DNA from 3 places in the Rhodococcus sp. RS1C4 genome. Region 3 is predicted to be linked to each of the others. Evidence: riboswitches for the same ligand, from Rfam matches in the RefSeq annotation. Region 3 holds a riboswitch; each other region holds the start of a gene.
What was found. A riboswitch is a leader RNA that binds a small molecule or an ion and turns the genes downstream of it on or off. The one in region 3 is predicted to bind thiamine pyrophosphate.
Positions count from the first base shown of each region.

Region 1: linked by a shared signal. The riboswitch ahead of CH289_RS16555 (TenA family protein) and the one ahead of thiO (glycine oxidase ThiO) in region 3 are both predicted to bind thiamine pyrophosphate.
Region 2: linked by a shared signal. The riboswitch ahead of CH289_RS07545 (3-oxoacyl-ACP reductase) and the one ahead of thiO (glycine oxidase ThiO) in region 3 are both predicted to bind thiamine pyrophosphate.

Region 1 covers NZ_NOXZ01000032.1:4,425-14,072, reverse strand. Annotated here, with positions in the region: gene hydA (dihydropyrimidinase) at 1-632, opposite strand, end outside; gene CH289_RS16580 (nitrilase-related carbon-nitrogen hydrolase) at 654-1,490, opposite strand; gene CH289_RS16575 (ATP-dependent DNA ligase) at 1,610-3,127, opposite strand; gene CH289_RS16570 (carboxylesterase/lipase family protein) at 3,197-4,738, opposite strand; gene CH289_RS16565 (hypothetical protein) at 4,835-5,482, shown strand; partial or broken gene CH289_RS16560 (sugar porter family MFS transporter) at 5,556-6,998, shown strand; TPP riboswitch at 7,031-7,130, shown strand; gene CH289_RS16555 (TenA family protein) at 7,124-7,852, shown strand; gene CH289_RS16550 (ABC transporter substrate-binding protein) at 7,849-8,850, shown strand; gene CH289_RS16545 (ABC transporter permease) at 8,847-9,648, shown strand, end outside.
Region 2 covers NZ_NOXZ01000017.1:180,616-190,263, forward strand. Annotated here, with positions in the region: gene CH289_RS07525 (alpha/beta fold hydrolase) at 1-713, shown strand, start outside; gene CH289_RS07530 (quinone oxidoreductase family protein) at 737-1,669, opposite strand; gene CH289_RS07535 (TetR/AcrR family transcriptional regulator) at 1,782-2,390, shown strand; gene CH289_RS07540 (LLM class flavin-dependent oxidoreductase) at 2,378-3,649, opposite strand; gene CH289_RS07545 (3-oxoacyl-ACP reductase) at 3,649-4,404, opposite strand; TPP riboswitch at 4,468-4,563, opposite strand; gene CH289_RS07550 (alpha-amylase family glycosyl hydrolase) at 4,660-5,943, opposite strand; gene CH289_RS07555 (alpha-hydroxy-acid oxidizing protein) at 5,940-7,100, opposite strand; gene CH289_RS07560 (type 1 glutamine amidotransferase) at 7,087-7,845, opposite strand; gene CH289_RS07565 (DEAD/DEAH box helicase) at 7,933-9,648, shown strand, end outside.
Region 3 covers NZ_NOXZ01000028.1:69,918-79,565, forward strand. Annotated here, with positions in the region: gene CH289_RS13755 (serine/threonine-protein kinase) at 1-1,498, opposite strand, end outside; gene CH289_RS13760 (transporter substrate-binding domain-containing protein) at 1,500-2,498, opposite strand; gene CH289_RS13765 (hypothetical protein) at 2,495-3,793, opposite strand; gene CH289_RS13770 (NUDIX hydrolase) at 3,884-4,723, shown strand; gene thiE (thiamine phosphate synthase) at 4,720-5,400, opposite strand; TPP riboswitch at 5,430-5,542, shown strand; gene thiO (glycine oxidase ThiO) at 5,542-6,642, shown strand; gene thiS (sulfur carrier protein ThiS) at 6,639-6,836, shown strand; gene thiG (thiazole synthase) at 6,829-7,581, shown strand; gene CH289_RS13795 (ABC transporter ATP-binding protein) at 7,706-8,680, shown strand; gene CH289_RS13800 (ABC transporter permease) at 8,680-9,477, shown strand; gene CH289_RS13805 (ABC transporter ATP-binding protein) at 9,648-9,648, shown strand, end outside.

The DNA of each region.
Region 1 (9,648 bases), on a different contig from region 3:
GTGTCGCCGCGCGCCACCGACTGTGCGACGAGCACGTCGATGGCGATCCCGTTCTCGGCGTGCATCATCAGCAGCGCACCGGTCTCCGCTGCGGTCTGCATGGCGCGCAGTATTTTTCCGTCGTCGGAGTAGAACACGTCCGGATACGCCATGAACAGTTTGAAGCTGGTGACACCTTCGGACACCAACTCGCTCATCGCTTTCAGCGAATCACTGTCCACGTCGCCGATGATCTGGTGAAACCCGTAGTCGATCGCACAGCGCCCGGCAGCTTTCTCGTGCCACTGCGCCAGCGTGTCCTGAACTCGTTGCCCTGGAGTCTGGATGGCGAAATCGACGATGGTGGTGGTGCCGCCCCACGCTGCGGCCCGGGTGCCGGTCTCGAACGTGTCCGACGCGAACGTGCCCCCGAACGGCATCTCCATGTGCGTGTGCCCGTCGACTCCACCGGGGAGCACGTATTTCCCGGTCGCGTCGATCACCGTGTCCGCCGTCTGGGTCAGGTCGGCAGCGAGCACCGTCGAACCTGGTTGCAGCACAGCGACGATGGTGCCACCGTCGATCAGCACATCGAGCGGTTGGGCACCCGTCGGCGAGACGACTGTGCCTCCGTGAACGAACGTCGTCCCCATCTCAGCACCTCCGGCCGGCGGTCATGGCTCCACCAGCGGCGCGTAGGCGTCGGGTCTGCGGTCCCGATAGAACGCCCACCGGTCACGGACCGTCTTGATGAGATCCATCTCCAGGTCACGCACGATCAACTCGGGCTCGCTGTCCGAGGCGACGTCACCGACGAACTTGCCTTCGGGGTCGACGAAGTAGCTGGTGCCGTAGAAGTCGTCGTCGCCGTACTCCTCGATGCCGACGCGGTTGATGGCTCCGATGTAGTACTCGTTGGCCACCGCCGACGCCGGCTGCTCGAGTTTCCAGAGGTAGTTGGACAACCCGCGCGAGGTGGCCGACGGATTGAACACGATCTCGGCTCCGGCGAGACCCAACGCACGCCACCCTTCCGGAAAGTGCCGGTCGTAGCAGATGTAGACGCCGATGCGACCTACTGCGGTGTCGAACACCGGCCAGCCCAGGTTGCCGGGCCGAAAGTAGAACTTCTCCCAGAAACCGTTCACGTGCGGGATGTGGTGTTTGCGGTATTTCCCCAGGTAGGTACCATCAGCGTCGACCACGGCCGCGGTGTTGTAGAGCATGCCCGGTTGTTCCTGCTCGTAGACCGGCAGGATCATGACGATGCCCAATTCCTTCGCCAGTGCCGCGAACCTGTCGACGGTGGGTCCCGGAACCGACTCGGCGTAGTCGTAGAACTTCGAGTCCTGCACCTGGCAGAAATACGGGCCGTAGAACAACTCCTGGAAGCAGACGACCTTCGCCCCTTGTTCGGCCGCACTGCGCGCGTATCCCTCGTGCGCCTCGATCATCGTCTGCTTGTCGCCGGTCCAGTTGGTCTGGACCAGAGCCGCTCGAACTGTCGTCATGGCTGACCACTTCCGTCCCTCGTTCTCGATGGGCCTGTTCAACATAAGTGATCCACGAGGTACACGTGCGGTCAATGGTGTTACAACATGAAGTGAGGACGTTTCGGCCGGGTAACGACTCAGGTCGACGGCATCAACAGGGCCCGCACGGCGTCGATGGTGTCCGCATCCGCCGGGGTCTTGTCCGGCCGATACCGCAGCACGCGTGCGAATCTCAGTGCCACACCACCCGGATAGCGGCTACTGGTCTGCGCGCCGTCGAGCTCGATCTCCACGACCAGTTCGGAGTTCAGGTAGACGGTGTGCTCGTCGCGCGATCGCTCGTGCTCGAGAAATTCCTCGGTCTGCCACTGCAACAACGCATCGGTGAGACCTTTGAACGTCTTACCGACCATGATCGGGTCACCGCCGTCCGGGTCACGCGCTCCCAGATGCAGGTTGGACAACCACCCGGTGCGTCGCCCGTAGCCCCATTCCGCAGCCAACACGACGAGGTCGAGAGTGTGCTCGGGTTTGACCTTCTGCCAATCCTTTCCCCGTCGTCCGGCCGCGTAGATCGAGGACAGCGACTTGATCATCACCCCTTCGTGACCGGCGTCCAACGCCGCATCGAAGTGAGCGGCGGCCGAATCCGCGTCGGGTCGCACCAAGGACGGGATCCGATGTTGCGGAGCCACGCGCTCGAGGGCGTCGAGTCGTCGTTCGAGCGGTTCGTCCAACAGGTCAACTCCGTCGAGGTGGATACAGTCGAAGAAGTACGGCTGCAAGAGCAATTCGTGTGCGCTCTGCGCGCCGAACCGACTCATCGTCTCCTGGAACGGCCGGGGTCTCCCACCGTCGGTCAGCGCAAGGGTTTCACCGTCCAACACCACGGACTCACAGGGAAGTGTGCGAATCAGCTCCACCAATTCCGGTACGCCGTCGGTGATCTCGCGCAACGTCCTGGTGTAGATGTGCACGTCGTCTCCGAGCTTGTGCACCTGGATCCGTGCACCGTCGAGCTTGTACTCGACGCTCACATCTCCCTCCATGTCCGCCCAGGCGGACGCCAGCGTCTCCGCCGGCGAGGCGAGCATGGGACGAACCGGCCTTCCGACCTGAAGACCGAAGCCTGCCAGTGCCTCCTCCCCACCGTTCAACGCAGCAACTGCGGTCGCGTCGAGACGCCCGGACAACATGAACGCCCGGCGCACCGGCGCCGGATCCAACCCGGCGGCCTTGGCGATCGCATCGGTCATCACTCCTTCGAGCGCACCCTGGCGAAGTTCACCCGTCATCAGGCCGACGAGAAACTTCCGTTCCGCCCCGGTCGCCGACGCCCAGAGGTCGACCAGCAGTTCACGCCGCCGCGCGGCCGAGCCAGGTCCCGACGTCGACGCGACGGCGGTGATGGCGTCGTCGACCTCGCTCACCGTCAGCACACCGTCCGGAGCGGCCGGGACGTCGATGTCTGCCAGAGTGCGCCACCCGACCCCGATGCGGCCCTGCGGCAGCTCCCCGGACAGCCAGGACACGACGACCCCCACGTCCGCGGACTGCAGGTCGGCGAGCAGCAGGCGTAGAGCCTCGGTCTTCGCCTTGCGGGAGCGCGTGGCACCGACGGCCGAGGAGGTGTCGATGATTCGAGTGAACAGCACGTACCGAACGTAACCGGAAGGTCGGACACTCAATCCTTCCGCGGCGCGAGCGTGCTCGGTCGACGTGTGTCAGCTGAAGCCGAGTACCCGGTCACCCCACGCCACCCTGGTCTCCCCGTCCGGGTCGTCGACGACGTTGTCCTGGCCGTCGATCACCAATGTGGCACGAGCCGGCTCGGTGTACAGCGGCCAGTGTTTCGCGCCGTCCAGCGTTGCGGGAACTCCGTGACGCGCGAACGCCGTCCACCGCTTCATCACACGGGCCGAGACGGCCGTCGCAGCTTTGCGGCCACCGAGCCAGAACGTCGGATCGCGGTTCAGGGTGCCGAAGTTGCCGAAGACGTAGGGCAGTTCCGTTGCGTGACCGGCTCCGATCCGCGCGGCTTTCAGCATCGGCGTCGCGTGGTCGAACCGGTACATCCAGACCGGCGAATGCCTGCTGTGCGCGTCGGCGATCCAGAGGCTGGGCATCTTGAACCCCGCGTCGGTCGACATCGCGAGCGCCCCGGAGGTCTTCGATCGTTCCGGGTACGCCGACATGATCTCGGCGACGCGGAAAGCAGGCAGTTCCGCGTGGTCGTTCGCGATCGCCCGGAACATCTCGGACACGGTGTCCGAGGTGACCGGCATCAGCGGCGACTTCATCAACCGGAAGATCGACGCCTCGTCGTTGTTGGTTCCGATGATCAACGGAATTCGGTGGGCGAACCCTTTCTGGAACGCCGCGACCGGATACCGAGGCACGATGTCGCCGTCGACGACCGGCGCGAGCCCGAGTGTGCCGGGCACCTTCGTCGGGATCTCGTAACAGAGCGTGTCGCCCGCCTCCACGAGCCGCATGAACTCGATGGTCTTCAGCTCGTGGATTCGATCCGGCGTGACGTCGACGAGTTCGAGGAATCGTCCCGCCACCTGCGCAGCGCGGTCGGGACCGTACACCGACGTCGCGGGTGCGCTCTGCACTATCGCGCGGTGGAACAACCCCGCGGCCTTCGGCGACGTCATCAGCGTCGTCACCGACGCGCCACCCGACGATTCACCGAACAGCGTCACGTTCGACGGGTCACCGCCGAACGCGTCGATCGATCGGCGCACCCACTCGAGCGCCGCGATCATGTCCCGCAAACCAAGATTCGATTCGAACACCGTGTCGTCGGTGGAGAACGAGGACAGGTCGAGGAATCCGAACGCGCCGATCCGATAATTGATCGTCACGATCACCAGGTCGCCGACTTCCGCGAGACGCCGACCGTCGTACACCGCCTGAGACGAGGACCCGAGCGAGTAGGCGCCGCCGTGAATCCACACCATGACCGGTCGCGGGGTTCCGTCCGGCTCCGGCGCCCACACGTTGAGCGACAGGCAGTCCTCCGACATGGGGATGTCGGGATCGATGGGTACCGGGTTGTCCAGGCCCTGCGGAGCGACGGACCCGAAGTGCCTGCAGTCCCGCGGCTGTGTCCACGGTTCGACGGGGCGAGGGGATCGAAATCGATGTTCACCGTCCGTCGGCGCCGCGTAGGGAATGCCCTTCCACGCGTGGACCGACCCGTCCTGATGGCCGATCACATCACCGTCGGGCGTGCGCACCTGGCATGTCGTCTCGCTCATGGCCCCTCCTACGATCTACCGGCGTTCGCCAACGTACCAACTCCCCGTCGGCGCGGATCGTCGTTCATGTCCGCGACGTTCTTTATGCTGAGCCGTATGACGCGGGTTCGGATCTACGCTGGTGCAGCGTGCGGGCTTGCCGCCGTCCTCCTGTCCGGGTGCAGCACGCAGTCGTCGGGGAACGCAACGGCGCCGCTCGCGACGGTGGACACCGATCCGCCGTCGGTGATCCGGACGACCACACCCCCGGCCACGACAACTCCCGCGCAGACGACCACTCTGCGGTCGACCACTCTGCCGACGACGAACTCGACCACCACGCCCGCAGTCGCCGACCCCGCTCGTTACGAGGGGCTCAGCGGTTTCTACTACTTCACCTCCCCTACCGGGAAATTCGAATGCGCCGTGTTCATCACCGATGCGTCGGTCGCCGGCTGTCACGGCGAGTTCCCGCCCACTGCTCCCCGGGTCGAGGGCAGCGGCGCTCCGGATTCTCGAGTGGCTCCCAACACGATCGAGCTGACGGCCGGCACCGCGGCGCGATTCCTGAGCTCCGGTGACCCTCGGTTCCATCGGTTCGACGCCATCGCCACTCCGCTCCCCTACAGTGAAACGCTCTCGATACCCGGGTCGGGTACGTCGAACGGCATCACGTGCAGGGTCGACGAGCTCGCCGGGGTCTCCTGCACCGACCAGGTAGGGCATGGTTTCACCGTGTCCGACACGGCGTTCGAGTTGAAGTGACCGGTGTGTTTCGCAGTGCGAACGACCGGGCATAAGCTGACAGCCGTACGGCGAGACCGCCGCACGATCATCTGTCGCGGCCGAGAGCACTGAGCTCTCCGACCGGGAAGGAGTTTTCCCGATGTCCACCACGCCGACTCGACGCAACGCCAAAGTCATAGGCGTCAGCGTCGCCGCCGCGGTCGGCGGCTTCCTGTTCGGTTTCGACAGCTCCGTGATCAACGGGGCCGTCGACGCCATCGAAGGCCGTTTCTCACTTGGCTCGTTCACCACCGGCTTCGTCGTCGCCATCGCGCTGATCGGGTGCGCCGTCGGCGCCTGGTTCGCGGGCTCGCTCGCCGATCGATGGGGCCGCAAGAAAGTGATGGTGCTGGGCTCGGCCCTGTTCACCATCTCCTCGCTGGGATCGGGCCTCGCCTTCAGCGTCCCCGACCTGATCCTGTGGCGCATCCTCGGCGGCCTCGGTATCGGTATCGCCTCCGTCATCGCGCCCGCCTACATCGCCGAGATCGCTCCCGCGAAATGGCGCGGAAGTCTGGCGTCACTGCAGCAACTCGCCATCACCCTCGGGATTTTCGCCGCCCTTCTCTCCGACGCCCTGCTGCAGGGCGCCGCGGACGGTGCGTCCAACGACCTCTGGCTCGGTCAGGAAGCCTGGCGCTGGATGTTCCTCGTCGGCGTCGTACCGGCCCTGATCTACGGCCTGCTCGCAGTCACCATCCCCGAGTCACCTCGCTACCTCGTCGGCAAGCACCTCGACCAGGAAGCTGCCGACATCCTCGCCAACATCACCGGTGAACTGCATCCCGACGAGCGAGTCCACGAAATCCGCCTCACTCTCCGCAAGGAGGAGAAGGCCTCGTTCGCCGACATCCGCGGCCCTAAGTTCGGGCTCCAGCCGATCGTGTGGGTCGGCATCGTCATGGCCGTCCTGCAACAGTTCGTCGGCATCAACGCGATCTTCTACTACTCGACGACGCTGTGGAAGTCCGTCGGCTTCACCGAGGACCAGTCGTTCACGACGTCGGTCATCACCTCGATCATCAACGTCACGATGACCTTCGTGGCCATTCTGTTCGTCGACCGAATCGGCCGACGCAAACTGCTCCTGGGTGGTTCCGTCGGCATGTTCGTCGGTCTGCTGATGGCAGCGATCTCGTTCTCCCAACAGATCGGCAGTGGCGACGACGTGTCCCTCCCGAGCCCGTGGGGTGCCGTCGCGTTGGTCGGAGCGAACCTGTTCGTGATCTTCTTCGCGGCGACGTGGGGACCCATCATGTGGGTTCTTCTCGGCGAGATGTTCCCCAACCGTATGCGCGCCGTCGCCCTCGGAATCGGAACCGCCGCGAACTGGCTGGCCAATTTCGCTGTCACACTTGCCTTCCCGCCGCTCACCCAAGCGATCGGCCTGTGGGCGATCTACGGATTCTTCGCCGTCATGGCGGCAGTCTCGTTCTTCTTCGTCAAATCGAAGATTCCCGAGACCAACGGCAAGGAGCTCGAGGACATGCAGTAACGGATCGCCGACGAGAGTGCTAGGGTCGGCGATGTTCTGACACGGGGTGCGTCCGTACATGCGGATGCTGAGATCACACCCGTCGAACCTGATGCAGGTAATGCTGACGAAGGGATGTCAAGGCGATGACAACGCCTGTGCACTCGGTGCACTCGGAAAAACCCGGCGATTCCGGTCGCTACACGGATCACCTGTGGGACGCGACGGCGGATCTGCGCGCCGCGATCGACGATCTCGAGTTCCTCGAGCTCCTCGGTGACGGCACGCTTCCGCTGGACGCGTTCCGCACGTACATCGCCCAGGACGAGCTCTACCTGGCCGGATACGCCAAAGCCCTGTCCATCCTGGCGTCGAGAGCGCCGGACACGCAGACCGCGGCGTTCTGGGCATCGTCTGCGGCAGGTGCCGTCGCCGAAGCGTCACTTCATGCGTCGCTGCTGTCCAGCGACGCGCTACCGAGCCCCGGTGCCGAGATCGAACATTCACCGGCGTGCCTCGGCTACGTCTCGTACCTCGTCGCCACCGCCGCGACCGAGCCCTACGTAGTCGCGGCCGCGGCCGTACTTCCGTGCTACTGGATCTATGCCGACGTGGCAGTTCGCTTGTCGCTCGCGGCACGGGAAGTCCTGCAGCGCGACCCCGAACACCCCTATGCACGGTGGGTGTCCACGTACGATTCCGACGAGTTCCGCACGCTCGTCGACGGCGCCCGCGCCCTCGTCGACGACGCGGCTGCTGCGGCGACGGACGTGCAGCGCCACGCCATGACGCAGGCGTTTCGCGTCGCCACCCGGTACGAACTGATGTTCTGGGACACCGCACTTCACCCGACGCCGTGGCCGGTGGCACGATGAAACGTCTCCTCGCCCTTGCGTGCGCCGCGATCTCCGTGGCGGGCTTGACCTCGTGCGCGCAAACGAACGATTCGGACACCATCAGATTCGCGCTCGACTGGACACCCAACACCAATCACACCGGCTTGTACGTCGCCCTCCAGGAGGGCTACTTCGCGGACGCCGGGCTGGACGTAGAGGTGTTGCCGTACAACAACACTTCGTCGGACACCCTCGTCGATTCCGGTAACGCGGAGTTCGGGATCAGCACGCAGAGCTCCACCGTCTTCGCGAAAGCCGCCGGTGCGCAGATCGTTTCGGTGCTCGCCCCCCTGCAACACTGGGCGACGGCAATCGGTGTCCGCGCAGACCGCGACGACATTCCGAGCCCCAAGGCATTGGACGGCAAGGTGTACGCCGGCTTCGGCGACACCGGTGAGCAGGCAGGCCTACGACAGGTTATCCAGAACGACGGTGGTAGAGGCGAGTACGAGACCGTGGTGCTGGGGACGTCGGCGTACGAAGCCGTGTACTCCGGTACCGCGGACTTCACCGTCTCCTATCTCGCATGGGAAGGCATCGAAGCCGAGCACAGCGGGACCCCGATGAAGTACTTCGAGAACACCGACTACGCGTTCCCCGACGCGTACGCCATCACCATCAGCGGCAACGAGAACTGGCTGGCCGACAACTCCGATGAAGCCGGGAAATTCGTCCAGGCACTGCAACGCGGGTACCAGCTTGCGGCCGACGACCCCGATCGCGCCGCCCAGGACGTCATCGACGCCAACCCGGGAACCTTCACGGACGAATCGTTGGTCTTCGAGAGCCAACGAATGTTGGCGGACAAGTACATGCGCACCGACGACGGCACGGTCGGTACGCAGAACCTCGACAAGTGGACCGAGTACTCGAAGTTCTTGTACGACAACGGGGTTCTGGTGGACGAGAACGGCGCGCCGCTCTCGTCCGAGCCCGACTGGTCCACGTACTTCACCGACGAGTACGTCGCCGAATGACTACCTCGGCGATCGGCGACGCGTCTTCCGAGGCGTCTCCGGCCGCACGCGGTGTCAGGCGATGGCCGACTGCCGGAGCGGACGGGCGGGCTCTCGTTCGCTGGGCCCTGCCGTCGGCAACCATCGTCGTCGTCCTCGTCGCGGTGTGGCAGATCTACGTCACCGTCAGTGGAATTCGGCCTCAGGTACTTCCCTCACCCACGCGAATCCTGAGTCAGGGATGGGCGCATCGAGACGCGATCGCGGCCAATGCTGCAGCGACACTGCAGGTCACGGTCATCGGCTTCACCGTATCCTGCGTCGTCGCCTGGATTCTCGCTGTCGCCGTCGACTTCTCGCCCTGGCTGCGTCGAGCAGTCGTTCCGTTGTTCGTGGTGTCGCAGACACTGCCGATCATCGCGATCGCGCCCCTGCTGATCATCTGGTTCGGGTTCGGCTTGCTTCCGAAAATCCTCGTCATTGCGTTGGCGACCTTCTTTCCCATGGCAATCGGCCTGATCGAGGGCTTCGCCTCGGCCGATCGCGACGCCCGAGCGCTCCTGTCGAGCATGGGAGCCGGCCGCTGGCAGCAGTTCAGATACGTGCGTCTACCGTCGGCGATGCCGCGGTTCTTCACCTCGCTCCGAATCGGCATCACCTACGCCGTCGTCGGTGCGATCTTCGCGGAATATGCCGGCGCGAGCGCGGGCCTCGGCATCTACATGAGCCAGCAGAAAAACTCGTTTCGTACCGATCTGGTGCTCGCTGCCGTCCTCGTCACCGCCGTCATCAGCGTCCTGCTCTTCTTGCTGACGTACG
Region 2 (9,648 bases), on a different contig from region 3:
GCGGAGCAGGCGAGAGCACGATTCCTCAGGAGCGGTCGGCATACCGGCTCCGCAACCTGGCCTCCGACTTCTATGCAGTGATCGACGCCGTCAGCCCGGACCGGAAAGTCCACGTCCTCGCGCACGACTGGGGCGCAGTCCAGGCCTGGGAAGCAGCGGCCGAGCCACACGCCATCGACCGCATCGCCTCCTACACATCCATTTCCGGTCCCAACCTCGACCACCTCGGCAAATGGTCGCGCTCGCGCCTCGCGAAACCGACGGCGGAGGGCATACGACACGTCCTCGCCCAGGTGCGCGCCTCCTGGTACACGGTCACGTTCCATATCCCCGGACTGTCGACGCTGCGAATCAAACGCCAGTTCGCCAAAGGGTGGCCCGCGTTCCTGCAGGAGTTCTCGGGCGTCGATCCTGCTCTGGTGACACAGAATTCGACCCTGTGGTCCGATGCAACCAACGGCACCAACCTCTATCGCGCCAACATCGTTCCACGACTGACGAAGCCGCGGGAACGCTACGTGGACATCCCCGTCCAACTGATCGTGAACACCGAGGACGTCGCCGTGCGCCCGTACCACTACGCGGACACAGGCAAGTGGGTGAAGAACTTGACTCGCAACGACATTCCAGCAGGCCACTGGTCGCCGATCTCCCACGCGCGCGACATCGCGGAACTCACCAAGACATACATCGCCGGACTGGCCGCTGAGTAGCCGGCCGTCGACCGAAGAACATCTCAGGGCGCGAGAACCAGCTTGTGCCGCACCGATGATGCTCGGCTCCATGCCTTCTCGACGTCGGACAGCGGAACTTCCTCGTACTCGATCCGAAGCTTGCCTTCGGCTGCCCAGTCACTGATCCGACGGTAGGCGTCGACCACCGCTTGCGGCCCGTGGTGAATCGGCATGAACCCTGCGACTGTCGCTCCCAGTGCCCTCATGAGCTGTGCCGGGATCGTGATGTCGGCTCCGGCTCGGTCGCCGATCTGAATGGACCGCACGCCTCGGTTTCCCGCCCGAAGCGCGGCGAGTGCCACAGTGCCCCAGGTGTAATCGAGGATCACGTCGACGCCTCCGGACGCGTCGCGGATCGCTGCCGTCAGGTCGCCTTCGGTCGAGCCGACGGCGACCACACCGGTGGCGCCGAGTTCCAGCGTCGCCTCCAATGCCTGCCGGTCGCGTCCGACGACCGTGATGGACCCGGCGCCGAGCAAGGACGCAGCCTGCACGGCGATGCGCCCGACCACGCCGGTGCCGCCCAGGATGACGACGCTCTCGCCTGCCTTCAGGTGCGCCCCCTCGACGAGCGGCATACTTCCCGCCAGGCCTGCGTTTCCCAAGGTCGCGGCGGTTCCGAAGTCCAGGCCGTCCGGAATGTCGATCAGGTTGCCCACGGGTACGGGCGCGAACTCGGCCATCGAACCGAACGGAGCCCGCGGCAGGGAGAAGTACACCCGACGTCCGTCGGCGGTGACACCACCGCCTTCGATGCCTGCGATCACGGGCAGGGTTCGCGGGCTCAGGTAGTGCCCGCCCGAGGCGATGGCAATATCGACGGCATTGATCGTGGCCGCTTCCACCCGAAGCACCTCGATGCCCTCCGCACCCGTCGGGTCCTCGTGATCGGCGAACCTCGGAATCCCGTACTCGGTCAGAACTGCTGCTTTCACGACGTGCCTCCACCCATCGTCCGCACCCTCACGCGGGTGACTGAATCGGTATTCACTGAATCTAGATTCAGTCTGTACGCTACACATGTAGCTGTCAACCGAAAGGGCGCATGTGCCGACCACTTCACGCGAGCTTCAAGCCGCCCGAACCCGCACGGAACTCGAGCACGCCGCGCGCGTCGTGTTCGCGCGGACGGGATACCTCGCGGCCAAGATCACCGACATCACGCGCGAGGCCGGCCGGTCGACGGGGTCGTTCTACAACCATTTCGACAGCAAGGACGCACTACTGCTCGCCCTCGCCGAACGGCTCGGCGAGGAAGCCGACGCGATAGTCGCCGCGCAGGATCCGGTCGCACGAACCGCGCGAACCATGCGTCCCCACCTCGAGGTGTTCTGGCGGATCTTCGGCGAGAATCGAACAGTCATCGACGCGCTCCGCGACGCAGCCCTCGTCAACGACGAACTCTCCTCCCGTGTCGAAGAATTCACCATCCTGCAGTTCGAGCCGTGGGTCGACAGACTGCGCGGATTCGAGAGCGACGGCGTCGAGCTGCCGGCGTCACCCGCGGTGACGGCGCAGCTCGTAGCCGGCGCCGCCGAGTCGTTCGCACGCCGATGGACGGGCGAACCGTCGCACGGACTCGATGCGCTCGTCGACTTCGTCGATCGCGCAGTCTTCGGTCCACTCGTGAACACACGCCCCGATCAGGCGAGGTGACCACGCAGCGTGTCGGAGGTGTAGTCCCTACGGAAGAGCCCCCGCGACTGCAGGACAGGTACCACATGGTCGACGAAGTCGTCCAAACCGTCCGGATACAGCGGGGGCATCAGGTTGAAGCCGTCCGCTGCACCGCCGTCGATCCAGGCCTCGATCTCGTCGGCGATGGACTCGGGAGTGCCGATCATCGTCGCGTGGCCGCCGCCTGCGGCGAGCGTGCCGAGCAGCTCACCGACGGTCGGGGAGTCCTTCGCGATGATCCGAAGGATGGTCTCGTACCGTCCGTGGGGCCCGGTGAATTCCTCGATGGGAGGCAGTGAAGGGACAGGAGCATCGAGTTCCCACGCACTGCAGTCTTGTTCGACGAACGTGCTCAGTTGTTTCAACGACTGCTCCACCGGCAACAAGGCGTCGAGCTCGTCCTTCTTCGCTCTCGCCTCGGCTGTGGTCGATCCGACGTAGGTCACGAGGCCGGGCATGATGCCGACGGACGCCGGTTCCCGTCCAGCGCTGCGGACCCGCGCCTTCACATCTGCGTAATACGCTGCGCCGGAGTCGATATCGTAGGCAACTGCATAGATCGCCTCGGCGTAGCGGGCGGCCAGATCCCGGCCCTGCCCCGACGCGCCCGCCTGGAACAGCACCGGCCGGCCTTGCGGCGAACGAGGGACCGTCAGTGGACCGTCGACCCGGAAATGTTTGCCCGAGTGGTCGATCCGGTTCACCTTGTCCGGATCGGCGTACACGCCGTCACGGTCGAGCACGAGCGCGTCGGCGTCCCACGTGTCCCACAGAGCGAGGGCGACGTCGACGAACTCCTCGGCACGCGCGTATCGCTCACCGCGAGGCGGGATCTCGTCGAAGCCGTGATTGCGTGCCTCGGCGTCGAACATCGAGGTGACGACGTTCCATCCGGCACGTCCGCCGCTGATGTGGTCGAGGGAGGCGAGCAGGCGCGCGGCGTGGAACGGCGTGTAGAACGTGGTGGACACCGTGGTCACCAGACCGATGTGCGTCGTCGCCCGCGCCATCGCCGTCATCGCGGTGATCGGTTCCAGAAACCATGTTCCCGCTCCTGCCGGGTCACGCACCGAGTGGCCGTCGGCGAAGAACACCGCATCGAGCTTGCCGCGCTCCGCCGTTTGTGCGAGCTTCTCGTAGTACCCGATGTCGCCCAGATCCTCGACGCGCGAACGCGGATGTCGCCAGGCGGCGCTGTGGTGACCGCAGTTGTACAGGAAGGCGTTCAGATGCATCATCAGTCCTTGACCAATCCACCGTCCACGACGAGATTCTGGCCGGTCACCGAACGGGACCACGGCGATGCGAAGAACAGCAACGCATCGGCGAACTCCTCGGGCGTCACCACACGCTTCAGTGGAGTGGAGGCGGCGATGAAATCGAAGACCTCCTCCGGCGTCGCGGCGCTCGCGTCGGTGGTGCGCAACAGGCCGCCGGACACCATGTTGACGGTGATGCCGTCGCCGCCGAGGTCGGCCGCAAGCGTCCTGGTCAGGGACAGAAGCGCGGCCTTCGATGCCGTGTAGTCGTGATACGGCACCACCGGGTTCTGAAACAGGTTGGTGCCGACGTTGACGATCCGGCCCGATCCGGCGGCCCGCATACCCGGCACCGCGCGCTGAGTCGTGTTGAGTGCGCCGCGCACTGCGCCTTGGAACTGGGCGTCGAACTGGTCCCAGGAGATGGTGTCCGCCTTGCTGCGCGCGTCACCGTCGAACGAGAAATCGGCGAGAGCATTGTTGACGACGGTGGTCACCGACGTGCCGAAATGCTGCTCGGCTGCGGTGAACAGGGCGTCGACCTGGGCGGGATCGGTGACGTCGGCAGCGACGGCCACACCACCGATCTCCGACGCCAGTGCCTCCGCAGCCTCGCGGCTACGTCGATAGTTGACGACGACGCGTGCTCCCTGCGCAGCGAACGCGCGGGCCACTGCGGTTCCCAGGCCCCGTCCGGCTCCGGTGACGACGACGGTCTGACGATCGAAGTTCATGCGTGTGCCTCTCGCTCGGCGGACACCACGAACGTGAGGATGCACGGACACCCAGATAAAACTTTCGATCCGCGCTGACATCCCTACGCTGGTGTTGACCAGATCAGGTTCGACGGGTGTGTTCTCAGCCGCGTCGGTGCGGCACCCCGTGTCGACTGCACACTGTAGTCCCTTCGCGGGGCGCTACCGTCTATCACTCCGTCTACGGCGATCTATCGAAATTTGTAGAGAGTGATAGATCGCCCTACGGTCGGGCTAGCCGATGACCGCCCATCCGTGTGCCGGCACCGTCGTCCGTCCCCGGTCCACGGAGGCAACACCTGCCAGGACTTCACCGGAGATGCGGTAGTCGACGGTGTCGTCGCCGAGATTGAGCGCGACGTGCAGTGCGTTGTCGCCACTGTGGACCCGATAGAGCATCGCGGTGTTGGCCAGCTCGACGGTCTCGGTTTTCGCAGTGTGCAGCCACGGAGCGCGTCGACGTAGTCCGATCAGTTCCTGGTGCAGGTGGAACGTCGACCATCCCGCCGAATCGAGTTGCTCACGGGTCATGGGGAACTCGGGCCGGACGTCGTCGTCGCCGCCGACGCGCTCCTCCTTGACGCCGCGGAATCCCTGCTCGTCGCCGTAATAGATCATCGGTGTTCCACCAGTGGTGAACAGCGTGACGAGCGCGTGGGGGAGATGCCGTTCGTCGGAGATGGTGCTGGCGATGCGATTGACATCGTGGTTGCCCACGAACGTGGCGGGCACGAAGGTGTCGAGCCACTCGTTGTGGCGACCGAGGGCGTGCGAGAGCTCGAAGAAGTTCTGCTCCGCGATTGCACTCCACGTCGCCTTCCACAGCTCGTACTGGGTCACCGAGTCCAGCGAGCTCCGCTGCACGATCTGTGCGTAGTCACCGTGGATGACCTCGCCGAGGAAATACGCGTCGGGGAACCGTTCGCGGACCCGCGGTAGTACGGTCGCCCAGAACTCCGGCGGCACAGCATATGCCGCATCCAGACGCCATCCGTCGGCGCCGCGGCCGAGCCAGTGTTGCATGACGTCGACGACGTAGTCCTGCACTGCCGCGCTGCTGTGGTCGAGCGCGACGAGTTCGTCGTGACCTTCGAAGTTGCGGTGACGCCCGGAGGCGTCGAGATGAAACCAGGATGCCGCGTCGGAGTCCCCGGCAAGAGCGCTCTGGAACCGTGGAAAGCTCTGCCCCACATGATTGAAGACACCGTCGAGCATGACCCTGATTCCACGGCCGTGCGCTCGGTCGATCAGAGTGTCGAAGTCCTCGTCGGTACCGAGCCGCTCATCGACGCGCAGGTGGTCGACGGTCTCGTACCCGTGGCCTTCCGAGGCGAAGATGGGACCGAGTGCGACACCGGACGCCCCGAGTTCCAGTGCGTAGTCGAGCCATTCGACCACCTTGAGCAACCGATGCTCCTCGGCCAAGGAGGTTCCGTCCCACTCTCGCACCGGCGCACCGGCGAATCCGAGAGGATAGACATGCCACCAGATTGCGTGCTCGACCCAGGACGGACTCATGCGCGCACCACGGATTCGCGGCCGAGTTCGCCGGCACCGGTGTGCCCGGACAAGCTGGTGACCAGATCGAATTCGGCGAGGATGCAGCGTAGTACGTGCTCCACGCCCTCCTGCCCGCCGAGCGCAAGGCCGTACAGGAACGGCCGGCCGAGCAGTACCGCGTCCGCTCCGAGCGCAAGCGCCTTGGCCATGTCCGCACCCGTGCGCACACCGGAGTCGAACAAGACCGTCACCTGGTCACCGACGGCGTCGACGATCGCAGGCAGCGCGTCCAACGATGCTCGTGCGCCGTCGATCTGGCGCCCACCGTGATTGGACACCACGATGCCGTCGACTCCGTGCTCGACGGCCGACCTCGCATCTCCGACGGTGCAGATCCCCTTGAGGACGATCGGACCGTCCCAGTGATCCCGCAGGAACTTCAGCTGACCCCAGTTCAGCCCCGGATTGGGGAACATCTTGGCCCAGTGCATCGCCGCAGCAATGGGATTGGTCTCCACGGGCTGCTCGAGACCGGCCTTGAACGCCGGATCGGTGAGATAGTTCTCGATGCCGAGGTTGGCGAGAAAGGGGAGATAACCGCGGTCGAGGTCCGCCGGACGCCATCCCAGCAGGGTCGTGTCCAGGGTGAGCACGAGCGTCGTGAAGCCGGTGGTCTTGGCCCGATCCAGAAAGCTCAGAAGCACCGATGCATCGGTGGGCCAGTACAACTGGTACCACCGCGGTGCGTCGCCACCGGCTTCCGCCACTTGCTCGAACGAGTGCGACGCCTGCGTCGAGTGGATGTACGGAATGCCGAGCGCCGCTGCGGCTCGTGCGGTGGCGAGCTCACCGTCCGGATGGGCGAGGGTCTGAATTCCCACCGGAGCGATCAACACAGGCGCGGGTAGCTCCGTACCGAGCACCGTGACCGAGTGATCCCGCTCGGCCGCACTACGCAACATACGCGGTGCAATGCGCCACCGGTCGAACGCTTCTCGATTGGCCCGGGCCGTCGAACCACTACCGGCGCTGGCGACGATGTACCCCAGCGCCTCGGGCGTCAGCCTCGCCGCGGCCTGATCCTCGAGTTTCGCGAGGTTGGTGGTGATCTTCGGCTTCTGATCGGTGAACATGCCCTGGGCATAGATGCCGATCTGATGGTCACTGAAGTTCATGCTCCCCACCGTAGTGGGCGGCGGGAAGTGGACGGCACGAAATCCACCCGTCGAGCAGCGCAGCGCAGCGTGCACGCAGGTCGGCTTCGTTATCCACCAGGTCTTTCCTGATGGCATCGACCATGTCCTGGTCCTGCTCGATACCGTCGCGCACCCACGCGTCGGCCCAGGAGTCGAAGACGTCGACGTCGATCTCGGGGTGGAACTGCAGTCCCAGGTGCCTGCCGTGCACGAAAGCCTGCTGGCCGGCACTGTTGCTCGCGATCACCGTCGCGGTGTCCGGCGCGACGAAGGTGTCGTCGTGATACTCCATCCACGGTCCGGGCCCGATCAGATCCGGGCGCGTCGAGCGGGTCTCGGTCAGGCCGTGTTCGGGGAACTGCGACCGCGTGACGGTTCCGCCCAGGATTCGCGCCAGCAACTGCCCACCGAAACAGACACCCAGAATCGGTACGTCCTTCTCGATGGCACGCTCGAGATAGTCGATCTCCGGGCCGATCCACGACGACTCTCCGTACGCGGCGTCCGGCGATCCCATGACGACCACCATCCCGGCGTCGTCCAGCGACGGCGGGGTATCGGCGTGCCCGTAGTCGAAGGAATGCACGTCGAGTCGGTATCCGCGACTCTCCAACTCGGGCGCGAGCGTACCGATGTTGCGTCGGCCCAGAGCCGGGTCACGATCGTGGACCAGAACGACTGCGCGCTTGTCGGTCGCGGAATCCTGTCGAGAATCGAACGTCATGAGGGACGAGGTTAGGACACGGTGCCGAACGGGACGTCCTCTGTACCGATACTGCCGTGTCGGTCGTGTGCTCTACGGTTGTTCTCCGTGCCACCACGTCGACGCAAACCCGCTTCAACCACTGCCCGCACGGTCGGCGCGGGCAAGAGCGCTGCCGCACGTAAGTTCAAGGCGTCGTCGGGAACCACCACCGCGAAGAAACGCACCACCACACGCAGGAAGCCGGTCCGTAAGACGGCGTCGCCGGATCTCCCGCTTCCCGATCCAGGCGAGCGCGTCTGGGTACTCGACGTCCCGTTCGAGGATCGCGCATTGGCATCGGCGTCGGGCGCCCGCTGGTATCCGGGCCCACGCGTGTTCGCGTACTACGGAACCGATCTGCCCGACGGGTTGGCCTCGTTCGAGTCCATGCCGTACAGCCTCCAGCGGTGGGTGGAGGACGACGCGAACGAAGAGTGGAGACCGGAGGTCGTCCACGAACGGTCGTTGACGCCTCGCGAGACGCAACTCGAGTCGGTGCGCCGGCAGCTGGGCGCGATGAACGCTGGGTTCCCGTACTTCGCGCAGATGGACTCGACGGGTCTCGGTAAGACTCTCGCCGTCTGCGAGGCCGTCCGGCATGCAGGCTCCACTCCGGACATCGGCACGGTTCTGGTCGTCGCACCCAAGGGCGCGCTTCCGGGCTGGCGACGGACCATCGCCGATACCGAGGCGGATCTCGATCCCGCGGATCGCAAGCGTTGGCTGCTGGTGACGTATCAGTCCACCAAGAAGTTGTTGACGGTTCCCGAGGACACGGACCTGGGCAAGCGCAAGAAGACTCAGAACAAACGCACGATCTCATTGGGCGAGTTGCGTTTCGACATCGACGTCGTCATCGCCGACGAGTCGCATGCGTTGATGAACATCGAGTCGCAGCAGTCGCAGATTCTGTGGCGGTATCAGGAGGCCGCGCGTGCGGTCGTGTGGATGTCGGCGACACCGGGGTATCAGCCGATGCACTTCGCGTACATGGCTCGCGCGATCGAGCAGAGCCGGGCGGCCGGTCCCATCGTCGGCGACGAGGAGGTCCTCGGGTACGGCGTGACCACCAAGTGGGCAGAATTCCTGATCGAGCAGGGCTTCGCACTGAAGGAGGGCAAGGCGACCACCGGGCTGAAGACGTGGAGGTGGGAACCGGAGGACGCCGCGCAGCGTACGCGCGACATCGACACCATTCACCGGTGGCTCTCCGGAGGTGCTGTGCCGTGGTCGATCTCGCGGCCCTCGCCCCCGACGCCGCGTGAGCCGCTCGGCCAGGAACTCACTGCCGCGCAGAAACGCCTGTACAACTCGGCGTGGGTGGATTACCGCAAGGAGCTCGGCCTACCACTGTGGAAGTCCGTCGGCGGCAAGCGTGTGCTGCAGAAGAACCCGAGCACGAGAGCTGCGGCACTGCGGTTCCGTCAGAAATGCTCCTACCTGCGGATCCCGTCGACGGCCGATCAGGTTCGCGCGTGGATTCGCGACGGCAACCAGGTGTTCGTCTCCATGTTCTACCGCGAGTCGGTCGCCGGCCTCGCGGAGGCGCTCCGCGACGAAGGCCAGGAGGTCGCCGTCGTCGACGGCAGCATGAGCAGTCAGGACCAGGAGCACGAGATCCGACGCTTCCAGACCGGCGCTGCCCGGGTGATCATCTCGACCACGACGAGTGCGATCAACCTGCACTCGAACGAGCTGTTGCTTCCGGAGCGGACGGTGTCGACGTCGGCGCCGCGTGTGACCTTGATTCACGATCCACGATGGACACCGATCGAGATTCGT
Region 3 (9,648 bases):
CGCTGTGCACCGCCGCCGCCAGTAGAGGTGCGCTCGGATCGAGTGGATCGACCAAGGGAACAGGAAGCGCGGAGACGACGTCGCGAGCACTGATTCTGTCGCCGCGCACCTTGCCGTCGACGTACGTGTCCGTGCGCCCGACGGATTCTTCGGTGCCGAACGTGGTGCGCGGCGGACTGAACGCCGTCGACAGGCCGGGACGTTCCGTTCCGGTCTGCAGCGACAGAATCTCGCGGAGTACACCGGTGGCCTGGCTGGCCAGCACGTCGGCGGTGGAGAACCGCTGTGCCGGATCGGGATTGGTGGCGCGCAGCAGCAATCGATGGAACGAGGGGTAACGGCGGAGCAGTTCGTGATCCTCCGGCGACGGAATGCCCGGGTCGTACTTTCCCTTCGTCTGCGGCATGTCCAGAGTGAGAACCGCCAACGTGCGCCCGACGGTGTAGATGTCCGACGCCACCGTCGGGCCGGTCTCGACGATCTCCGGGGCTTGATATCCGGCAGTGCCGTAGAGGTATCCGAAATCCTCGATACCCGCGACCGCGCCGAGATCGATGAGCTTGATCTGATCGTCGGTGACCATGATGTTCTCGGGCTTGAGATCGTTGTACACCAACCCGATGGAGTGCAGGTAGGACAACGCGGGAAGAACCTCCAGCACGTAGGCGATGGCCTGCTCCACCGGCATCCGAACCCGCGCACCCGACTCGGCGTCCTTGCGAGAGGACAGAATGTCCCGCAACGAACGCCCACCCACGTACTCCATGACGATGAACCCGATGCGGGTGCCGTCGGTACGTGGCTGCTCGACGAAGTTGTAGATCTTCACGACGCTCGGGTGCGCCACCTCCGCGAGGAACTGACGCTCGGCGACGGCGACCGCGTGGGCCTCGTCGTCACCGAAGTGCAGCAGACCCTTCAACACCACCCAGCGATCGCTGACGTTGCGGTCGATGGCCAGGTAGATCCAACCGAGACCGCCGTGCGCGATGCACCCCTGCACCTCGTACTGCCCGACGACGAGATCGCCCGGCTCGAGCAGCGGCGTGAAATCGTACGTCGAGCCGCAATGAGGACAGATGCCCGACGGCTTGTCCGGCTCACCGTCTGCACTCCGGCCGACCGGTGAGTTGCATTTCCAGCAGAACCGTTTGCGTTGCGGAACAGTGGGATCCGACATCACCGCCGTCGCAGGATCGACAGGATCGACACGAGGAATGTCCACCAGGCCCGCGCCGAGGCGTCGGCGAGGATCCGTTCGATTCGACCGAGTCGGCCTCGTCCTCCCGGACGTACGCGACGAACGAACCTGCGACACAGGAGAAGCCTGAGTCCTGTCGGCGGCCTGGGTGCGCTCGGACGCTTCGGTTCTGGCGACGGCTTCGGTACGGGACACGGCCTCGGTACGGGACACGGCCTCGGTACGGGACACGGCTTCGGTGCGCTGTGAGGGCGCGGTGGATCGACCGGTCGGAGTCTCGGGGTCTCGGGCGCTCATGTCAGTCCACGTACTGGGGGAACGGCGGGCCGGGCGAGCTGCCCAGGACCGACAGCCAGCGGGAGTACAGGCGGTTCCAGGTTCCGTCACCGCGGATTCGCTCCAGGGTGCCGTTGACGAACCGCACCAGATCCTCACTCTCCTTCTTGATTCCGACACCGTACGGCTCGGGGCTCAGGCTGTCGCCGACGAGTTCCAGGTACGGATCCTGCGCGGCGAGACCGGCGAGGATCGTGTCGTCGGTGCTGATTGCGTCGACCTGACGTTGTTGGAGGACGACGAGGCAGTCGGACCACATCGCGGCCGTGGTGATCTGCGCAGTCGGGACGATGCGCTGCAGCCGCCGCAGCGACGTCGTGCCGTCGACCGCGCAGACGCGTCGATTCGCCAGGTCCGCAACACCGTTGATGCCGGAGTTCTTGACCGCGAGCACCCGGTGCTGCGCCTGGAAGTACACCGTGGAGAACGACACTTCCTCCTTGCGCGCACAGGTGATGGTCATGGTCTTGACCACCACGTCGACCGTCGAGTTCTGCAAGGCCTCGATACGTTCCGCGGAGGTCAGGATGCGGAAGTCCACTCGATCCGGGTCACCGAAGAGGTCGCGTGAGATCTCGCGCGCGATGTCGACGTCGAACCCGACGAGCTTGCCGGTCATCGGATCACGGAAGCTGAAAAGGTTGCTGCCGGTGTCCAGCCCGACGATCAGTCGACCGCGCTCTCGGATCTGGTCGACGGTCGGAGACGGTGGCGTGTTCTCCGGGGCAAGACCGGCCTGTCCCGGTCCGAACTGCAGGGGACGAAGACTGGCCGTCGGGCGCGCGCACTGCGGGTCGGGGGAGTCGACTTCCGGTGCACCCGTTGCCGGGCCCGCACCGTCGGGCATGGGTGGTTCGGTGTAACTGATGTCCGGCTCGGGCGGCAACGCCTCCGGTGCAACGCAACTGGTGGTGAGCAGACCCACGAGGATCGCGGCGACGACGAGAAGAATTCGGTTCACAGGTACTCACGCAACCTTGGAACGAGACCGCCTGCGACGCCCGCCGCAGCGGCGATCGTGAGGACGATGGCTCCGGAGCTCAACGCGACGAGGGAGGTCTTGGCTCGCTCGACGTTGCCCCGAAGCTCGTTGCGGCCCTGTTCGATGCCGGCGATCAGCATGTCGTCGAGAGCCTTGAACTGAACCGCCGAATCTGCGACGCCGCTTCCCGTCGCGATGGTGACGGCGGTGTTGAAATCGCCGACGGCCAACGCGTCGTCGATCCGCTGATGCGCGGTCTTCCACTTGGCCAACGACTCCGTCATCGCCGCATCACCGTCGAACAGATCGGCCAGTTTCTGCGTGTTGTCGTTGAATTCGGCGTCGTACTCGCGGGTGCTGCCGCGGCGCACGAGGTTGAGAGTCTCGTCGGACCTGGCCTGCTGAGCGAGGATGAACCCCGTGGTGAGCTTCTGCAGCGGGGTGACACCGCGGTCCAGCGCACGGTCGGTCGCGGTCGCGGAGATGAGCCCGGCCACCAGCATCCACCCGAGGAGCACCGTGACCAGACCCGACGCCGTCAGAAACCCCCAGTTCAGGGTCCGGTGCGTGCGCCGCGACAAGTACAGCTGAGCCAACACCAGCAGTCCGAGGACGACGACGATGGTCGCGATAGCGAACACCGGTGGGTGGACGAACCTTTCCTGATCCGTCGACACCCGCGATGCCTGCGCCGTGTACAGGCCCTCGGCGCGGGGAAGCAGCGAGGTCTGCATCAGCGTGGACGCCTCACCGAGGTACGACGATCCGACGGGATTGCCACTCCGATTGTTGGAACGGGCGGTCTCGACGAGGCCCGTGTACACCGGCAGTGCCGCACCGATCTCCGTGAGAGCGTCCCTGGCCTCGGTGTCGGACTCGCCGAGCCCGCCGGACGCCCGGATCAGCTCGGTGCCCGCGTCGCCGATGGCCTGCGCGTACCGATCACGCACCGCCTGAGGTTCCAGGCCACCGGAGATGAACGCCGTCGACGCCGCGGCATCCGCGACCGACAGGGCGCCGTACAGATTCTGCGCGGAATTGGCCAGAGGCTCGGTGCGCACCAACAACGAATCGAGCGTGGACTCGCGATCGGACACAGCCTCGCTCGTCACGAACCCCGTCGCGACCAGCAACACGATCAGCAGACCGCCCAGGGCGATCATGCGCGCAGGCGTCGACCGTGCCAGGCGCCGCAACTCACGCCGCGAGTCGCTCTCCGAGGCCGTGGCGGCCGTCGTGGGAGGTACGGCAGCAGTGGGTGTAGTGCCGACCACGTTCACAGGTTCGAGCATATAAGTTTCCGCCCGCGGTGCGTACGTGGACGGCGAACACTCCGAAGGTGCAGTCCCCTAAGGTGTGGAGGTATGCGCGGCGACGGTGACGGGTGGGTAGTCGGGGAGAACGGCACGCGACACTGGGGAAGGTACGGAGCCGCAGGTCTGCTCCTGCGTGCACCGTCCGCAGACGGTGAGCCGACGGTACTGCTGCAACACCGCGCCCTCTGGAGTCACCAGGGCGGAACCTGGGCGCTTCCGGGCGGCGCGAAGGACTCGCACGAGAGCGCAGTGACGGCCGCCGTCCGTGAAGCCGACGAAGAAGCAGGAATCGGCGCGGCCCGGCTCAACGTCCGAGGAGAAAAGCTCACCGCGACGGCCCCGAGCGGTTGGACGTACACCACCGTCGTCGCCGACGCCGACACTCAGCTTCCCACCACCCCGAACGGTGAAAGCACCGAACTGCGTTGGGTTCCCGAAAGCATGGTCGACGCCCTGCCTCTGCACCCCGGCTTCGCGGCGAGCTGGCCCACCTTGCGGACCGAACCTCTCCGCGTACTGCTCGACACCGCCAACGTGCTCGGCTCCCGCCCCAACGGCTGGTGGAAGGACCGCAGCGGCGCAACCGGCGAGCTGCTGACCTCCCTCGCCGACGTCCTGCCGCGCACCGTCGAACTGCCCGGCGGCACCTACGGGTGGCTCACCACCATCGAAGCCGTCCTCGAAGGCGACGCCCGCGCAGCCCGATTCGACGACGCCCGAGTCCCCGTCATCCATGCGTCGGGCAGCGGCGACGACGAACTCGCTCGGCGCGCACACGACGGCAGCGCGCTGACCGCGCTCGTCACCGCGGACCGCGGCCTGAAGGAACGGTTGCCGACGGCGGTGCAGGTGCTCCCACCATCGACCGTCCTCGCCTGGCTGAGCTAGTTGCCTTTCAGCTTCTCCGCCAGCGCCTGAGCTGCGGCCTGAGGGTCGCGGGCCTGCGTGATGGCACGCACGACCACAACACGGTCCGCGCCGGCCGCAAGGACCTCGTCGACGTTGTCGGCGTCGACACCGCCGATGGCGAACCACGGCCGTGTCGGAGCCGAGTCGGCCGTGCTGCGCACCAGTTCGAGGCCCGCGGCCTTGCGATTCGGCTTCGTCGGCGTCGCCCACACCGGCCCGGTCGCGAAGTAGTCCACACCGTCCTCGATCGCCGCCAGACTCGCCTGGCTACGGTTCTGCGTCGAACGTCCGATCACCACATCCGGTCCGAGGATCTGCCGCGCGTAATGCACCGGCAGATCGCCCTGGCCCAGATGCAACACATCGGCGTTCGACGCCAACGCCAGGTCCGCGCGGTCGTTGACGGCCAGCAGCGCGCCGTGACGCCTGGTGGCCGCGGACAGAACGGCCAGCGCAGCCAGTTCGTCCTTGGCCTCCAGCGGACCGAACTCACGCTCACCTGCGGAGTTCTTGTCGCGAAGCTGAATGATGTCGACGCCGCCGGACAGTGCCGCCTCGGCGAACTGGGCTAGATCGCCGAGCTCGCGCCTGGCGTCGGTGCACAGGTACAGGCGGGCAGAGTTCAAGCGTTCACGGGAGCTCTGAGTGGGATGCACGTCTCCAGACGGTAGTCTTCTCGTCGGAAAGACAGATACACGGGAGTCCTGGGGTACGCGGGGCTGAGAGTGGACACGCCCGTCCTTACCGTCAATACCTGAACCGGATCATGCCGGCGCAGGGAGTGAGGGTGGTTCTCGGTGAAGTTCGAAAAGTCGCAGTTCGACGGGCCGCAGTTCGAAAAGTCGGGGCTCGGAACGCTTGCCGTCGTCGGAGGCGGCGTCATCGGCCTCGCCGTCGCAGCCAGGGCGCAGCGCGACGGATGGTCGGTCCAGCTGTACGACCCGAACATCGGGTCGGGCGCGTCCTGGGTGGCCGGCGGAATGCTCGCACCGCTGTCCGAGGGATGGCCGGGCGAACACGAACTACTGAAGCTGGGGGCGCGCTCGCTGGACCGCTGGCCCGAGTTCGCACGCGAGCTCGGAGTCGACGTGTTCACCGCATCGGGCTCGTTGACCGTCGCACTCGACGCCGCCGACGCCCAGGACCTGCGGACCATCGCAGAATTCGTCGGCGAACACGGGCACCAGCTGGACATCCTGAACCGGGCGCAGATCCGCGAACTCGAACCTTCGCTCGCGCAGAACATCCGCCTCGGACTTCTCGCGCCGACGGAACAGGCCGTCGACAACCGCGCCCTCGTCGACGCACTGACAGCGTCCGCAGCCGGCGTCGACTTCGTCGCCGAACAGGTGACCGACCTCGACGCCCTGACTGCCGACCGAATCGTCGTCGCCGCCGGAGCGCAGGTCTCCGCCCTTCTCCCGGACATCCCCGTCCGACCAGTCAAAGGCGAAATACTCCGACTCCGACGACGACCCAGCGCGACGGCTCCGCCCAGCCGAACCATCCGAGGCAGCGTCCACGGCCGCCCCATCTACCTCGTGCCACGCGGCGACGGCCTCGTCGTCGGCGCCACCCAGTACGAATCCGGCCACGACACCCAGGTCACCGTCGCCGGAGTCCGCGACCTCATCGCCGACGCCGAACGACTGATGCCCAGCATCGGCGAATACGAACTACACGAAGCCGCCGCCGGATTGCGCCCCATGAGCCCCGACGGCCTACCACTCATCGGCCGCGTCTCCGAACGCGTCATCGTCGCCGCCGGACACGGACGCAACGGAATCCTGCTGACACCCATCACCACAGACGCTGTCGCCGCACTACTCACCGGCGACACACTCCCCGAAGCCAAGGCTGCAGATCCAGCCCGATTCGAGACAGGAAGGCACCGATGATCACCGTCAACGGCGAAGAACACGCACTCTCCGAGGGGCTGACGATGCGTCGACTCCTCGCCGATCTGTCCATGCCGGACACGGGCATCGCCGTCGCCGTCGACGGAACAGTCCTGCCGAAGAGCCGATGGGACGCCACCACCGTCGAACCCGGCTGGACCATCGAAATCCTCACCGCGGTGCAGGGTGGCTGACGTGCTGACTATCGCGGACAGAACCTTCGAATCCCGACTCATCATGGGCACCGGAGGAGCAGCGAACCTGACCGTCCTGGAAGAGGCGCTGGTGGCGTCGGGCACCGAGCTGACCACCGTGGCCATGCGACGCGTCGACGCCGCAGGCGGCACCGGTGTCCTCGATCTACTGCGCAAGCTCGACATCGCACCCCTGCCCAACACCGCCGGCTGTCGCGGCGCCTCCGAAGCCGTTCTCACTGCACAGCTCGGACGCGAAGCACTCGAAACCGACTGGGTGAAGCTCGAAGTCATCGCCGACGAGCGAACACTGCTGCCCGATGCCATCGAACTGGTCAAGGCCGCAGAGCAACTCGTCGACGACGGGTTCAACGTACTCCCGTACACCACCGACGACCCCGTCCTGGCACGCAGACTCGAAGACATCGGCTGCGTCGCCGTCATGCCACTCGGTGCGCCGATCGGCACCGGACTCGGCATCTCCAACCCACACAACATCGAGATGATCGTCGACGCGGCAGGCGTTCCTGTCATCCTCGACGCAGGCATCGGCACCGCCAGCGACGCAGCCGTGGCGATGGAACTCGGGTGCGACGCAGTTCTTCTCGCCACCGCCGTGACCCGCGCCAAAGACCCCGCACTGATGGCGTCGGCGATGCGGCACGCGGTGAGCGCCGGATTCGAGGCCCGCCGCGCGGGCCGCATTCCCAAACGTTTCTGGGCCCAGGCCAGTTCTCCTATGTGAGTGGTTGTGTAGGCCAGGGCCTACACAACCACTCACCTAGGTACGGGTGTCATCCGAAAGGATGAGTCGAATCGCGACTCGCGGGCGATGTGCGAGCACCCGTCGATCGGGCACAGTGGACCCCATGATTCAAGTGACGGGGTTGACGAAGCAGTACGGTGCGGTGAAGGCGGTCGATGATCTGTCTTTTTCCGTGAAGCCGGGGATTGTGACGGGTTTTCTCGGGCCGAATGGTGCGGGGAAGTCGACGACGATGCGGATGATTTTGGGTCTGGATCGTCCGACGAGTGGTCAGGCGTTGATCGAGGGTAAGCCGTATGGCGAGTTGAAGCAGCCGTTGCGGAGTGTGGGTGCGTTGTTGGATGCGAAGTGGGTGCATCCGAATCGTTCTGCGCGTGCGCATTTGGAGTGGATGGCTGCGTCGAACGGTATTCCGAGGTCTCGTGTGGACGAGGTGCTTCGGTTGGTGGGGCTGAGTGAGGTTGCGAAGAAGAATGCGGGTGGTTTCTCGCTCGGTATGTCGCAGCGGTTGGGTCTGGCGGGGGCGTTGTTGGGGGATCCGAAGGTGTTGTTGTTCGATGAGCCGGTGAATGGTCTCGATCCTGAGGGCATTGTGTGGATTCGTAAGTTCATGCAGCGTTTGGCGGCGGAGGGTCGGACGGTGTTGGTGTCGAGTCATCTGTTGTCGGAGATGGCGCAGACGGCGGAGCATCTGGTGGTGATCGGTCGGGGTCGGTTGGTGTCGGATACGTCGGTGCAGGATTTCATCGATCATGCGTCGGAGGCGTCGGTGAAGGTGCGTAGTCCTCAGTTGGATGCGTTGCGGAGTGCGTTGACGTCGGCGGGGTTGACGGTGCGTGAGCCTGCGGGGGTGGATCAGTTGCAGCCGGCGATCGTGGTTACGGATTCGACGACCGAGGTGATCGGTGATATCGCTGCTCGGCATCAGATCGTGTTGCATGAGTTGTCCTCGCAGCGTGGGTCTTTGGAGGAGGCGTTCATGAAGCTGACGGGTGAGGATGTTCAGTATCACGGTGCGGGTGCTGATGGTGTGGACGGTCAGGGGTCGGATTACAAGGCGATGGGTGGTGCTCTCTGATGGGTGTGTTGGCTGCGGAACGTATCAAGATCACCTCGACGAAGTCACCCTGGTGGTGCACGATCGCCATCATCGCCCTCGGGTTGGGGCTTGCCTTCGCGGTGGGACTGGCGGCCAAACTGGGTCTGCAGTCCTACAACAACCAGATCGCCGAGGGCAACAAACCCGAATTCGAGCCCTACCTACCGTCGGTCTTCGAAGTGGTCGGCAGTGGCGTCGGCGGCATGGGGCTCATGGTCCTCATGATCCTGGCTGCGCTGACGGTGACCAGCGAATACCGCTTCGGCATCATCAGAACCACGTTCCAGGCGGTCCCGAACCGCGCCGCAGTGCTGGTCGCGAAAGCGTCGCTCATCGGTGTGTTCGGTTTCGTGCTGACGTTCGTTCTCGGACTGCTGGCGTTCTACATCGGTAAGGCAGTCGCCGGACCGGATGCAGGCGCTCTGCTGAGCTTCGACATCGACGGCACCTGGCGAGCGATCTACGGAACCGCGATCCTGGCCTTCCTGCAGGTGTTCATCGCCGTCGGAGTCGGTGCGCTTCTTCGCCAGTCCGCAGGCGCCATCGCACTGCTGCTGCTCTGGCCGCTACTGGTCGAGTCGCTGTTCGGACTGTTCGGATCCTTCGGCCGCGCGATCCAGCCGTTCCTGCCCTTCGGAAACGCCAGCCACTTCCTCGGTGAAGCCGGAGGCGTCGACTATCACTGGGGACCGTGGGGAAGCCTGGTCTACTTCGCGATCTTCACCGCCGTCGTGTTCGGTGCAGCATTGCTGGTCGTCAACCGCCGGGACGCGTGAGTGTAAAGTAATATAAACCGCAAAGAACCTCCGAAGGAATACCTTCGGAGGTTCTTTGCATCTCAGGGAAAACCCTGACGAAATTCCGCTTTCCGTCATCCGTGAGAACGACTCGAAAGAATACTTCCGAGCGATGCGGTACGAACCGGAACAGGGCAGTATTTCCGTTCA